Regions from separate parts of the Vibrio nigripulchritudo genome, predicted to be linked through region 2. Evidence: predicted binding sites of a transcription regulator. Region 2 holds the regulator's gene; each other region holds the start of a gene.
What was found. The regulator PurR, encoded in region 2, represses purine synthesis genes. The targets are predictions, from matches to a motif close to TNANGNAAACGTTTNCNTNA.
Positions count from the first base shown of each region.

Region 1 (4,483 bases), 1.5 Mb from region 2:
AAGGAGCACGTTCACGCTTACAGATAGCATCAAAAGTTTCCATGTTTTCTGGTGCGACCGCCATTACATAGCGCTCTTGTGATTCGTTACACCAGATTTCAAGCGGGCTCATGCTCAGCTCATCATTAGGAACGTCGCGTAGCTGGAACTTACCGCCACGCTCACCATCGTCACATAACTCTGGCAGTGCGTTTGAGATACCGCCAGCGCCCACATCGTGGATAAATGCGATTGGGTTGTTTTCACCCAACTGCCAACAACGGTCAATCACTTCCTGACAACGACGCTCCATCTCTGGGTTTTCACGCTGTACAGAAGCAAAATCCAGGTCTTCTGCCGATTGACCTGAAGCCATAGAAGAAGCCGCACCGCCACCAAGACCGATGTTCATCGCAGGACCACCCAGTACGATAAGTTTCGCACCTACTGGGATTTCTTTCTTCTGAACGTGCTCATCGCGAATGTTACCCATACCACCGGCAATCATGATCGGCTTGTGGTAACCACGTACTTCTTCACCCGCGTGAGAAGTCACTTTTTCTTCGTAAGTACGGAAGTAGCCCAACAGGTTAGGACGACCAAATTCGTTGTTGAACGCTGCGCCACCGAGTGGACCTTCTAGCATGATGTCCAGAGCGTTAACGATACGACCCGGCTTACCGAAATCAGTTTCCCAAGGTTGTTCGTAACCAGGAATACGCAGGTTAGACGTTGTGAATCCAACAAGACCCGCTTTTGGTTTGCCACCAATACCCGTAGCGCCTTCGTCACGGATTTCACCACCTGAACCTGTAGAAGCGCCCGGCCAAGGAGAAATTGCTGTTGGGTGGTTGTGTGTTTCTACCTTCATCAGGATATGAGCATCTTCGTGATGGTAGTTGTACTGGCGAGTTTCAGGATTTGGGAAGAAACGACCGACTTTTGAACCTGTCATTACCGCTGCGTTGTCTTTGTAAGCAGACAGTACGTGATCTGGCGTAGTCTCGAAGGTGTTCTTGATCATCTTAAACAGAGACTTATCTTGCTGTTCGCCATCGATAGTCCAGTCTGCATTAAAGATTTTGTGGCGACAGTGCTCTGAGTTCGCCTGTGCAAACATCATCAGCTCGATGTCATTAGGGTTACGACCCAGCTTAGTGAAGTTTTCCACTAAGTAGTCGATTTCGTCTTCTGCAAGGGCAAGACCAAGAGAAACGTTTGCTTCTTCAAGCGCCGCTCGACCACCCGCTAAGATATCAACGTGAGCCACTGGCGCAGGCTCTGCAACCGTGAACAATGCAGATGCTGCTTCAAGATCAGTGAACACAGATTCCATCATGCGATCGTGAATCAGTGCTTTGACTGCCTGAGTTTGCTCGTCAGACAGTTCAGCTGACGTTTCAATGTAATAAGCCGTGCCGCGCTCAAGACGTTTTACTTTCTCAAGACCACAGTTGATGGCGATATCCGTGGATTTAGAAGACCAAGGAGAAATAGTACCCGGACGTGGAGTCACAAGAAGTAGAAGACCTTCTGGCTCGTGCTCTTCGATCGTTGGACCGTAAGTCAGCAGTTTTTCTAGCTTGTCGAGTTCAGACGCATCTAGATCCGCTGTCAGGTCAGCAAAGTGCATAAACTCAGCGTAAATACCTGTTACTGGCAGGCTTTGCTCACGACAAAGTTCAAGTAATTTGTTAACACAAAACTCAGAAAGAGCTGGGGAGCCACGCAAAATTCTCATGTGCTTAGGTCTCTTATGCAGTTAGTTAAGGTGATATTGCAATAAATTCAATGAGTTAAAATCAACTCAAAAACTCATACCAATTTCACCTCGCTTTTGCGGGCGTATTATAGAGGAAAAAATTTGTGACGTAACCACAAATAGCAACCGTTTGCGTCTTTTTTTGTCGCACGTGGTTTCAGACGCCTCTCAATTCTGACTTCGGTTACGTAGCTGAATGAACTTTCATCCACCAGCTCGCGCTTTTTAATTCTTTTTGAGCATCTGACTTTGCCCTACTGACCTGCTTTGATATAAAGAGGGCTCAGCTTTAATATGAGTATGTCACTTTGAGTAATTTTGCCCCGTTAGTTTGGTTAAGGCGATTAACACTTTTCTCCCTTTTCAGCCTTGTGCTGGCTGGCTGTCAGATAGAATCGAACCCTAAAAGTGAACTGGAAAAAGTTCGCGAAAGAGGTACGTTGAGAGTCGGAACTCTAAATAACCAACTCTCTTATTACATTGGTCCTGATGGTCCAACCGGGTTGGATTTCGAACTGGCGAAGCGATTTGCTGACGAATTGGGCGTAAAACTTGAAATGAAACCTGCCTATCGTTTAGCTGAATTGTTCCCGGCGTTAGAGCGTGGCGAAATTGACATGATTGCCGCAGGTCTGAGCCAGACCCCAGACAGATTAAAGTTGTTTAGAGCAGGTCCCGCTTACTACTACGTTTCTCAGCAAGTGGTGTATAAAAAAGGTTCCTGGCGACCACGTAATGTCGACCAGCTCGTCGACAAACAAATCCCTATTGTCGTGGTGAAAGATTCTCACTTTGAACGCACGTTAAAAGCACTGCAAAAAGAAAAACCCGGGCTCGTTTACCGAGATGAAAACGATGCCGATGTGAATGATCTCCTTCAAAAGGTCTACAAAGGCGAACTGGCACTGACGATGGCGGATTCTGTAGAGTTGTCACTTTCCCAGCGCCTCTACCCTTCTCTGGCACTTGCTTTTGAGCTGACAGAAGACCAGCCTATTTCCTGGTACATGCGTCGCAGTGACGATGAAAGCCTGTATGCCTTACTAATAGAATTCTTCGGTCTGCTGAAACAATCCGGAGACTTGGCACGTTTGGAAGAAAAATACTTCGGGCATGTAGAAAGCTTCGATTTCGTTGATACACGTGCCTTTATTCGTGCTCTGGACAGTAAACTTCCGAAATGGGAATCTCTGTTTAAAAAGCATTCCAACGAATTTGACTGGCGTTTGATCGCCGCTTTGGCTTATCAGGAATCCCATTGGAATCCTCTGGCTAAATCGCCCACCGGTGTTCGGGGTATGATGATGTTAACCCTGCCAACTGCGAAAAGTGTCGGGGTGAAAAACCGACTCGACCCGGAGCAGTCAGTACGTGGTGGTGTGGAGTACTTGCGACGTATTGTGGATCGCGTACCCGATTCCATTTCAGAACATGAGAAAATCTGGTTTGCATTAGCGTCTTATAACGTTGGTTATGGTCACATGATGGACGCGCGCCGCCTGACCAAACGTCAGGGTGGCGACCCGGATTCCTGGGCAGATGTGAAAGATCGCCTGCCTTTACTGCGCAAAAAAGAGTTCTACAGTAAAACACGATATGGTTACGCGCGTGGCGATGAAGCTAGGAACTACGTAGAAAACATCCGTCGCTACTACCAATCGATCATTGGTCATGTGGATAAACAGCGAATCGATAATGAAGAGCTCAGTATCGATGACTTACAGGTGATTGATGTGCCTATCTCTTCCGCATCAGAGTCGGTTTCTAGTTCAGTATCTACAAACGACGAAGATCGCTCTGAAAACGAAAACGTTGATTCAAACAAGGCATCTTCAGAAGAAAGTAAATCGACAGAAGATAAAAAGTAATCCTACCGCGCTCGAATCTTCTTTCGGGCGCGAATTTTTCTCTCTTAAATAGCAGTCATTCGACAACAAAATCCTACCACTTGAAAAATGTTAAATTCGCCCTTACATTGAACGGGATGGCGATTGATCTTGATTCGTCATCAACCCGTAACAATCGAAGCTTATAAACAGTGCTTCGCAGTAAACGAAATCTCACTTTTCGCCGCAGACAAGACGTAGTGAAAAGCGGTGAAATGAGTGATTGGGCGGTGCCAGAAAAATAAAACAGCACCGTTATTGTTAGCTTGGTAGAGGAGAGAAACTATGTTCTCCAAAAGAAAGTCGTCTAAACGACTGCTCCAAAAGGCTGTATCTTCTAACCGTCGTAAGCGAATGCTTGCCAATAACAAGAAAAAAGTGATTTGGCGTAGCAGAGCTTTTGCTCTTTGCTTCGACTCTTAATTCAGAAGATACGGTATTTCTAAACGGCAAACATCAATCCTGATGTTTGCCATCAGATTTCTTCTCTTTCAGCGCTTTCTTCTCTTTACGTCTTCTCTTGAAAAAACTCTGCAACTGTTCGCGACACTCTTGTTCCAGCAAACCGGATTCGATAACTGCATAGTGATATGACGCCTGACTTTCAAACAGATTTAATACGGTACCAGCTGCCCCTGCTTTTAAATCGGGCGCGCCATAAACAATGCGCTTCACACGGCTGTGGAGCAGAGCACCAGCGCACATTGGGCAAGGCTCTAGCGTCACGTACAAAGTGGTATCTAGCAAACGATAGTTTTCAATGGCTGAACCTGCTTTGCGGAGCACCTGAATTTCGGCATGAGCAGTCGCATCATGCTGACCAATCGAGCGGTTCCACCCTTCTGCAATAACTTCC
Region 1 covers NZ_AP027049.1:2,939,345-2,943,827, forward strand. Annotated here, with positions in the region: gene purL (phosphoribosylformylglycinamidine synthase) at 1-1,720, opposite strand, end outside; gene mltF (membrane-bound lytic murein transglycosylase MltF) at 2,050-3,609, shown strand; gene tadA (tRNA adenosine(34) deaminase TadA) at 4,084-4,483, opposite strand, start outside.
Region 1: purL (phosphoribosylformylglycinamidine synthase) is a predicted target of PurR. The motif match lies at 1,860-1,879, and genes of this name have one in related genera.

Region 2 (4,483 bases):
TCGTGAGATGAGTGATGAAGAACTTGCGAAATATCAAACTGCTGAAATTCGGGGTTTTATTGGTGGCTTGGCAGAAAACAGTGCGCTCAACTCAGCAGCTACACGCTTGATCGAAGCGTTGAATAAACTGCAAGACCGCGAAGATGCAAGGCTGGAGCTTGCGGCTGATTTTTGTGGGTTGTTCCTGACCACCGATAAGCACGCGGCACTGCCCTACGCATCCATTTACCACTCAGGTCTGTTAAATGGCGAACCAACCAGACAGATGGAAGCGCTATTGCTTGAAAAAAACATCGCGATGATGGAAGGGTTCAAAGAGCCTGCCGATCACCTTGCAATTCAATTAGATTTCCTAGGTAATTTGATTGTTAAATCAAACGAAATTCTCAATGAAGAAGCGCTTGAAAAAGCACTGTTGGAACAGAAAGATTTTATTGAAACACATCTTATGACATGGCTGCCACAGTTTAATGAAAACTGTCAAAAGTATGATGACTTTGGTTTCTATGCCTCTGTTTCTCAGCTTTTAATAGACTTCATCCGATTGGACTGCGATTACATAGCTGGAGAATAGGTATACCAAAGCCACTGCGAGATATTTGGTGATAATACATGAGATATAAACCTAGTTGCTTAATTCGAATTCGTTATCTTCATAAATGTGACACTTGGTATAAATTTTTACGAATCCGTCCATTGTCTAATGCCGAATTAAAGACTAAGATCGTGATCGCAAACGATAAAATATGAAATCGCTGAAATGTTTAACCTAAGCCGCTGTTTTAATAGCGGTTTTTGTGTTTTTAGCCGAATTTAAATAATACAATTAAAATCCGCCCGCTGAATTTTGATTTTACCTCTCAGCCAGGCTCTACAGGATATTTGTTTTATGGCCACAATTAAAGATGTCGCACGACTAGCCGGAGTATCGACTACAACGGTATCCCACGTTATTAACAAAACTCGCTTTGTCGCTGAAGCCACACAAGAAAAAGTAAAAAAAGCAGTCGATGAACTGAACTACGCACCAAGTGCAGTAGCGCGAAGCCTAAAATGCAATACCACACGAACGATAGGAATGTTGGTTACACAATCAAGCAACCCGTTTTTTGCCGAGGTTGTTGATGGTGTAGAAAGCTACTGTTACCGACAAGGCTACACACTCATTTTATGTAACACTGGTGGTATCTACGAAAAGCAACGCGACTACATCCGTATGCTGGCAGAAAAACGCGTCGATGGCATCTTAGTCATGTGTTCTGATCTGACTGAAGATCTTCGCGAAATGCTGGATGCACATGCCTCTATTCCTAAGGTCATCATGGACTGGGGTCCTGAAAGTTCTCAGGCTGATAAGATTATTGATAACTCCGAAGAAGGGGGCTATCTGGCAACCAAGTATTTGCTCGAAAATGGTCACACTGACATTGCTTGTTTAACTGGTCACGAAGAAAAGGTGGCGTGTATCGAGCGTGTTGAAGGTTACAAACGCGCACTGAATGAATTTGGCGTGGAGTTCAACCAAGAACGAATTCTTGTGGGTAACTTTGAGTGTGACACAGCCGTTATCGCAGCAGACAAGATCCTAGCAATGGACAAACGCCCAACTGCTGTGTTCTGTTTTAACGACCTTATGGCACTAGGTGTGATTAGCCGTTTGCAGGAGAATGGTTTGCGTGTTCCTGATGACATATCAATCATCGGTTACGACAACATTGAACTGTCTGGGTATTTCTCCCCTCCCCTGACTACCGTTCACCAGCCAAAACGTCGTGTCGGGAAAACCGCATTTGAAATCTTACTTCAGCGAATCAAAGACAAAGAGCATGATAAGAGAATCTTCGAAATGCATCCGGAGATCATAGAGCGAAGTTCTGTTAAAAAGTTAAATTGATTTAGTTAATTCTAATAAAGCCTGGTTATAATCCAGGCTTTTTGCGTTTTTGGTCAAATAAGAAACAATATTTATATCTATGCATTTATTTTTTGGATTAAGATCACACTAGAGGCATCTCGATGTGATTCTTGTTCAATTTTTTCTCTATGATTTTACTGTCACGCACAGGGCAAACCATTTGAAAAAGTGGGACGCAAAGCTTCCGGCCTAAATGGATGTATAAAAAATCCAAATGGTAGCGGGGTTGCCGATGGCAAATATGCATACTTCTTTTCCAGAGTTAACCGAACTCTGACATCTGGCTGCATCACTTTGCTATTTTTTCTCGGACCTGAACTTAGTAGTGGCATAACTTCTTTAGCCGAGACAGTACAGCATGGATAAACCAATACTTAAAAACTCATTGAAGCTATTTGAACCATTAGGGACGATTAAATCACGTTCAATGTTTGGTGGTTTTGGCATTTTTGCCGACGACACTATGTTCGCCTTAGTAGTTCAAAACACGTTACATATCAGAGCTGACTCAAAAAGTGCTCAAAAGTTCGAGCAACAAGGTCTAAAGCCTTACGTTTACAAAAAGCGTGGATTCCCGGTCGTCACCAAGTATTTTGCCCTCCCAGAAATCAGCTGGGAAAATACTGACGACATCATCGAAAAAGCATCGCAAGCACTCAAAGTTGCGAGAACTGAAAAGCAGAAGCAAGCCGAGACTAAACCCACTCGCCTTAAAGATCTGCCAAACCTGCGTTTGGGCACTGAACGAATGCTTAAAAAAGCAGGTATATCCTCTGTTCAAGAATTGCAGGATTATGGTTCAGTAGAAGCTTATAAAGCCATCAAGCAAACACATTCTAGTGATGTGGGGCTTGAGCTTCTATGGGCACTTGAAGGTGCTATCAAAGGAACTCATTGGTCTGTCATTCCTCAAGACAGGCGAGATGAATTGATGAAGCGTCTGAGCTAAGTAACCTTTGTAAAAAAGCCTCCTCTCGGAGGCTTTTTTATTGCTGCAATTCACAGTTTGGTGCAGAGCAACAAACCACACTCTCTAGACTCCTGTCATACTTAATATAACTCCAGGTCATTCGACCAAACCAAATAGGAATCATTATGAAGTTGTACTCTGCCTCGCTGCCTACAGAAGCCCACATTGTTTGCGAATTGCTAAAAGCGCAAGGGGTAGATGTGGAAGTACGAGGAGAAGGTTTGTTTGGTCTACAGGGTGAGTTGCCTTTTGGTTCCGATACAGAACCCTATATCTGGTTATTAAACGAATACCAGTACGACAAGGCAAAAACCATAGTCGATGCTTATCTAAACCAATCGGAGAACAGAGAGCAGCCCAACTGGTGCTGCCCTGAGTGTGATGAGTGGATTGAAGCGCAGTTTGGTGCCTGCTGGAAGTGCGGCTATCAGGTCAGCGAGAATGTTGACGAATAAACTCTATCGACTCTTCGTTAAAAATGTCCGGCTTTTCTACGTTACACACATGCCCACAATCTGGGATTTCAATCAGTGCGCTCTGCTTATGTACTTTGACCATCTCTTTGACCGGTCTTAAGAACATATAGTCTTTGTCACCCATCAGATAAAGAGTCGGAATAGGAAGCTCCTTCTCACGGAAATACTTCATCAGTGGGTTAACGTCTGCCGACAAGGTATACCAACGCTTAAATTCTTTCTGGCACAACTTCTTAGCTTCGCGGACAAACAGGTGCCGAGATTCTTTCTGGTTTCGTTGAGGCATTACGATATAGGCAAACAAGCTGTATAACCACATATACGGGATGATATGCTTGCTCCAGTCCCCTACCTTCACCAACACCTGAGAACGGATGTCAAAACGCGTTACAGCGCCTCCCATCACCATGGTAGACACTCTTTCTGATGCCATTTCAGCAAGATTTCGGACAATGATGGTGCCCAATGACATTCCGACAAAATGCGCGGACTGAATCTTAAGATGATCCAATACCTGAAGAATATCCTGACAGATATCTTTGAAGGTATAGCTCTTTTTCATCAACCCCTGAAACAGGTTATTGGACTTGCCATGACCTCTCAAGTCGATGAGTAATAGGTTGAAATGCTGCTTGTATGCCTTGATTTGCTTGAACCAAATCGAAGAACTGCCACCAGCACCATGAACAAAAACCACCCATTCAGAGCTGGTTGGGTGGGTATATACCTTATGAAATAACAATGAGTTAGACATCGCTTAACAATATTTTTGAAACTTTCTTATTTTATTATCTAAAAGCTTACCACACTCTGAACAAATATGTGGTTTAAGCAGTATTCATCAAGCTTCATCAATCATGATTTGTTATGTGAACAAATGAAAGTATAGTAATTTTATAGACTTAAGATAAGAAAAAGCCTCCCGTAAGGAGGCTTAACGTTATTTTGACTTTTTTAATGAAGTAAGGCTGCCTGATACATATTGACGTATTCTTTGGCGGATGCGTCCCAACTAAACTCGGTATTCATTGCATTGAGCTGTACTCTGAGCATCTCTTCAGGTTGCTGAAGATAGAATATGAGTGCCCGCTGCATTGCTATGAGTAAGGCTTCCGGTGTAGG
Region 2 covers NZ_AP027049.1:1,423,951-1,428,433, reverse strand. Annotated here, with positions in the region: gene torD (molecular chaperone TorD) at 1-574, shown strand, start outside; gene purR (HTH-type transcriptional repressor PurR) at 890-1,894, shown strand; cyclic di-GMP riboswitch class I at 2,056-2,149, shown strand; gene QMG91_RS06750 (TfoX/Sxy family DNA transformation protein) at 2,274-2,864, shown strand; gene QMG91_RS06745 (putative signal transducing protein) at 3,011-3,340, shown strand; gene QMG91_RS06740 (alpha/beta fold hydrolase) at 3,318-4,115, opposite strand; gene glgA (glycogen synthase GlgA) at 4,316-4,483, opposite strand, start outside.

Region 3 (4,483 bases), 370 kb from region 2:
CTGTGCCGCTCTTTCCAGCCCGTAAGCGTCAGCCTTGTTGGAAAAAACCGCGCTAATTTTTCCGTCAATGCTCTGGTTTTCACAGGCATCAATCACTGCCTGAAGATTACTGCCATTACCGGAAATTAAGACAACGATGTTTTTCATTGCTTAGCGAATCTCTACTTGCTCTTCACCAGCTTCAGCCGATGCGATTTCACCGATAACCCAAGCGTTTTCGCCTTCGGCTTTCAACAGCTCAACCGCTGCATCAGCCTGGTCTTTTGGTAGCGCAACAATCAGACCAACACCACAGTTGAATGTGCGGTACATTTCGTGTGTTTCAACGTTACCTTTTTCTTGTAGCCAAGAGAAAATTGCCGGCCATTCCCAGCTGTTGCCATCGACAACGGCTTTAGTGCCTTCAGGTAGAACGCGTGGGATGTTTTCCCAGAAACCACCACCTGTGATGTGAGAGATAGCATGGATGTCATGCTCTGCAATCATCTTAAGTGCTGATTTGATGTAAATTTTGGTTGGCTCAAGCAATTGCTCGCCGATCGTGCGACCGTTCAGCTCTTCGTTCAAATCGGCATTTGAAACTTCAAGAATCTTACGGATCAGAGAGTAACCGTTTGAGTGAGGACCGCTAGAACCGACAGCAATCAGTGCATCGCCAGCCGCAACTTTCGTACCGTCGATTACTTCAGATTTTTCTACGACACCAACACAGAAGCCAGCAACATCATAATCTTCGCCTTCGTACATGCCCGGCATTTCAGCCGTTTCACCGCCAATTAACGCACAGCCTGCTTGCACACAGCCTTCACCTATACCAGCAACAACATCTGCTGCTGTGTCTACGTCCAGCTTACCTGTTGCGTAGTAGTCCAGGAAGAACAGAGGCTCAGCGCCTTGAACGATAAGGTCGTTCACACACATAGCAACCAAGTCGATACCAATGGTGTCGTGTTTTTTCATATCCAATGCAAGGCGAAGCTTTGTGCCCACGCCATCTGTGCCAGATACAAGCACTGGTTCGTTGTATTTTGTTGGCAATTCGCAAAGTGCGCCAAAGCCACCGATTCCGCCCATTACTTCAGGGCGACGAGTGCGCTTAACCACACCTTTAATTCGGTCTACCAGAGCATTACCAGCATCAATATCTACACCAGCGTCTTTATAACTAAGAGAAGAGTTGTTACCACTCACGGGGATGTCCTCGTCATAGGTTGGATGTGAAAAACGGCGCTATTCTAACAGGGGTTGAAAAGAAAAGGAAAACGTTTGCGCAGTTTTTTTTCTTCGCGTTTTCGTCGCTTAAATCAAGCCCTGTAAAGGCTGGATAGTGATTGATTTTTCGGTCAATTAGGGTTGGAGGGAAAAGAGATGCAGCTCTGTAACTATTCCGACCAGTTCGGTATAATCCCAAGGTTTATTTAAAAATTGTCGGAGTTGGAAATGAAAGTTGTTGAAGTAAAACACCCGTTAGTTAAACACAAACTGGGTTTAATGCGAGAAGGTGACATCAGCACTAAACGTTTTCGTGAGCTCGCTACTGAGGTAGGCAGCCTGCTTACTTACGAAGCAACCGCGGATTTCGAAATGGAGCGCGTCACCATTGAAGGTTGGAATGGTCCGGTAGAAGTTGATCAAATTAAAGGTAAGAAGGTCACCGTGGTACCAATCCTTCGTGCAGGTCTGGGTATGATGGACGGTGTACTAGAGCACATGCCTAGTGCGCGTATCAGTGTCGTCGGTATTTACCGAGATGAGGAAACACTGGAGCCAGTACCATACTTCAACAAGCTTGCATCCAACATCGATGAGCGTATTGCCTTGGTTGTTGACCCAATGCTGGCAACGGGTGGCTCGATGATCGCTACTATCGACCTTCTGAAAGAAAAAGGCTGTAAGGCTATTAAAGTTCTGGTTCTGGTTGCGGCGCCAGAAGGTATCGAAGCACTGAAAAAAGCACACCCAGACGTTGAGCTTTACACGGCTGCCATCGACGAGAAGCTGAACGACAAAGGTTACATTGTCCCAGGCTTGGGTGATGCGGGTGACAAGATTTTTGGTACTAAATAACCTCGTCTCCTTTTCCAGTTTAGAGTCAGCAGACCCTACCAAAACCGCATAAAAATACCCCCAATTGAATGAATCAGTTGGGGGCCTACAAAGAGCACCAACTCGGGTGCAAGCGGAGTTAAAGCTCTGGAAGCTGTTCTCTTCCTAGTTGTATGCGACCGAAGGCAACCAAAGAGCCACACTCGGCCAGAACAGAATCAGTAGAAGCGCAATTAGCTGAAGAATGATAAATGGCACCACGCCTTTGTATATTTCAGAAAGCTTGATTTCAGGGGGACACACTCCTTTTAAGTAGAACAGAGCAAATCCCACTGGGGGTGTTAAAAAGCTGGTCTGGAGAGTCATCGCTACTAACATCACGAACCAAACCGTAGTCGAATCATCAATGCCTGCGAACTCACCGATGTTGAGATCCAACCCTGTCACTACTGGGGCAAGAAGGGGCAGAATGATTAACGTAATTTCGATCCAATCAAGAAAGAAGCCCAGCAGAAACACCATCAAAAGTATGAAAGCGACTATGCCGTAGGGGCCAAAAGGCAGTTGCTGAAAAAGGCTCTCTATGAATTCATCCCCTCCTAATTCCCTTAACACCAAAGAGAAACAAGTCGCACCAATGAAAATGGCGAAGATGTAAGCCGTTGTTTTGTAACTCTCTAGTGTGACTTCCTTAAGAATGGCAAGAGAGAATTTGCGATAGTAAATTGCCAGTAGGGTTGCCCCCGCTGCTCCAACACCGGAGGCTTCAGTAGGGGTTGCAATACCCGCGAAAATAGAGCCCAGTACTGCAACAATCAGAAGCAGGGTAGGGATCACCGCTTTGATGACCTGCCAAACAATCGCAAAGGAGACTCTTTCTGCGGTATCAGGCAGTGGCAATGATTTCGGTCTGAACATGCCGTAAGCCAGAAGGTATAGGATGTACATGGAACCAAGTGCCAGACCCGGGAAGACCGCTGCCATAAATAGGTCGCCCACTGACAACCCCAGTTGATCTGCCATGATCACCAACATGATCGAGGGCGGAATCAGAATGCCTAAACACCCAGCAGAGGCAATGGTTCCGAGCGCCAGTGGTTTGTTGTAGCCTTGTTTTAACATAGATGGCAGCGCCATCATGGCAAGCAGAACAACCGAAGCGCCAATAATGCCTGTAGAAGCAGCCAAGATGATGCCGATGGATACAACGGTAATCGCAAGACCGCCATGAACCTTGCCAAACATCGCCTGCATGGAAAGCATTAAACGGTCCGCAACCCCAGACTTGTCGAGCATGTTACCCATGAATATGAACATTGGGAGCGCGACCAGAATCCAGTTATCCATGATCTTATAGAGGCGATTAACCAGTAGTCCCAGAGTTTGAAAATCGAGCCCGGTGACTGTGTCCAGATAGATGTCAGAATAATAAGCAATCCCAGCAAAGATGATCCCAATTCCGCCCAGTACCCAGGCCACTGGAATCCCCAAAAAGAGTAATAAAATAAAACTCCCGAACATCGCGAGGATAAGTATTTCATTAATTTCCATGAGCCCCTCCTGATTGAAGCTGTGCAAAAGAGCGCAGAATTTTAGAGAGACCGGCTAAAGCGAGAAGAACAACAGCAAGCGGGATGGCTGATTTAATCAGCCAACGGAAGGGCAGACCAGATGGCGCGTTAGAGCGTTCGCTTACCCGCCACGATTCGTATACAAAATCCAGTGAATGAATAAACACTACGAATACAAAAGGGAAAAGAAACAACGAAATGCCAATGATCTCAATCCAGGCTTTCGCTCTTGGGCTAAAGTGCTGATACAAGATGTCTACGCGAACGTGTGAATTGGTGGTTTCAGCGTAAGCCAGACCAAATAAGACGCCCAAAGCATACAGATGCCACTGTAGCTCTTCCAATGCGATCAGACCATGTGAGAACCCTTTTCTCATCACAACCTGAACCAGAATGACGATGACCAGAAGGACGTATACCCAGGCGATGCCATAACTTAAATGTTTTACAAACTTGTCTATCCTGTTCGAGGTTCGAGCAGGCAGAGACGTTCTAGTGTGGTTCACTGCAATTGCCTTTTTATCAAAAACCAATACATCTCACCCAAATCGCTGTTCATGCGATTTGGGTGTACTTCAAAAAGGGGATTACTCACCAGTTCTTGGTAAAAATGCTTTGTCAGACCACACTTTGTAGTTGGCGCGGAATTGCGTTAGATCTGCCCAAACCTTGTTGAAGAATGGGTCTTTCTTCTGCTCTTCAACTACGTCTAGCCAGGTATTTTCAAACAGATCCAACATGTCCTGACTCCAGTAGAGCTGCTTGACGCCACTCTCTTTTGCCTTAAGCATTGCGTCGTATTGAAGAGATTCACCTTCTGCCATCGAATAAGTCATGGAAGCCATACAAACCGTCTCAACCGCACC
Region 3 covers NZ_AP027049.1:1,057,830-1,062,312, forward strand. Annotated here, with positions in the region: gene purN (phosphoribosylglycinamide formyltransferase) at 1-147, opposite strand, end outside; gene purM (phosphoribosylformylglycinamidine cyclo-ligase) at 151-1,191, opposite strand; gene upp (uracil phosphoribosyltransferase) at 1,441-2,067, shown strand; gene QMG91_RS05105 (TRAP transporter large permease) at 2,212-3,597, opposite strand; gene QMG91_RS05110 (TRAP transporter small permease subunit) at 3,587-4,123, opposite strand; gene QMG91_RS05115 (TRAP transporter substrate-binding protein) at 4,205-4,483, opposite strand, start outside.
Region 3: purM (phosphoribosylformylglycinamidine cyclo-ligase) is a predicted target of PurR. The motif match lies at 1,255-1,274, and genes of this name have one in related genera.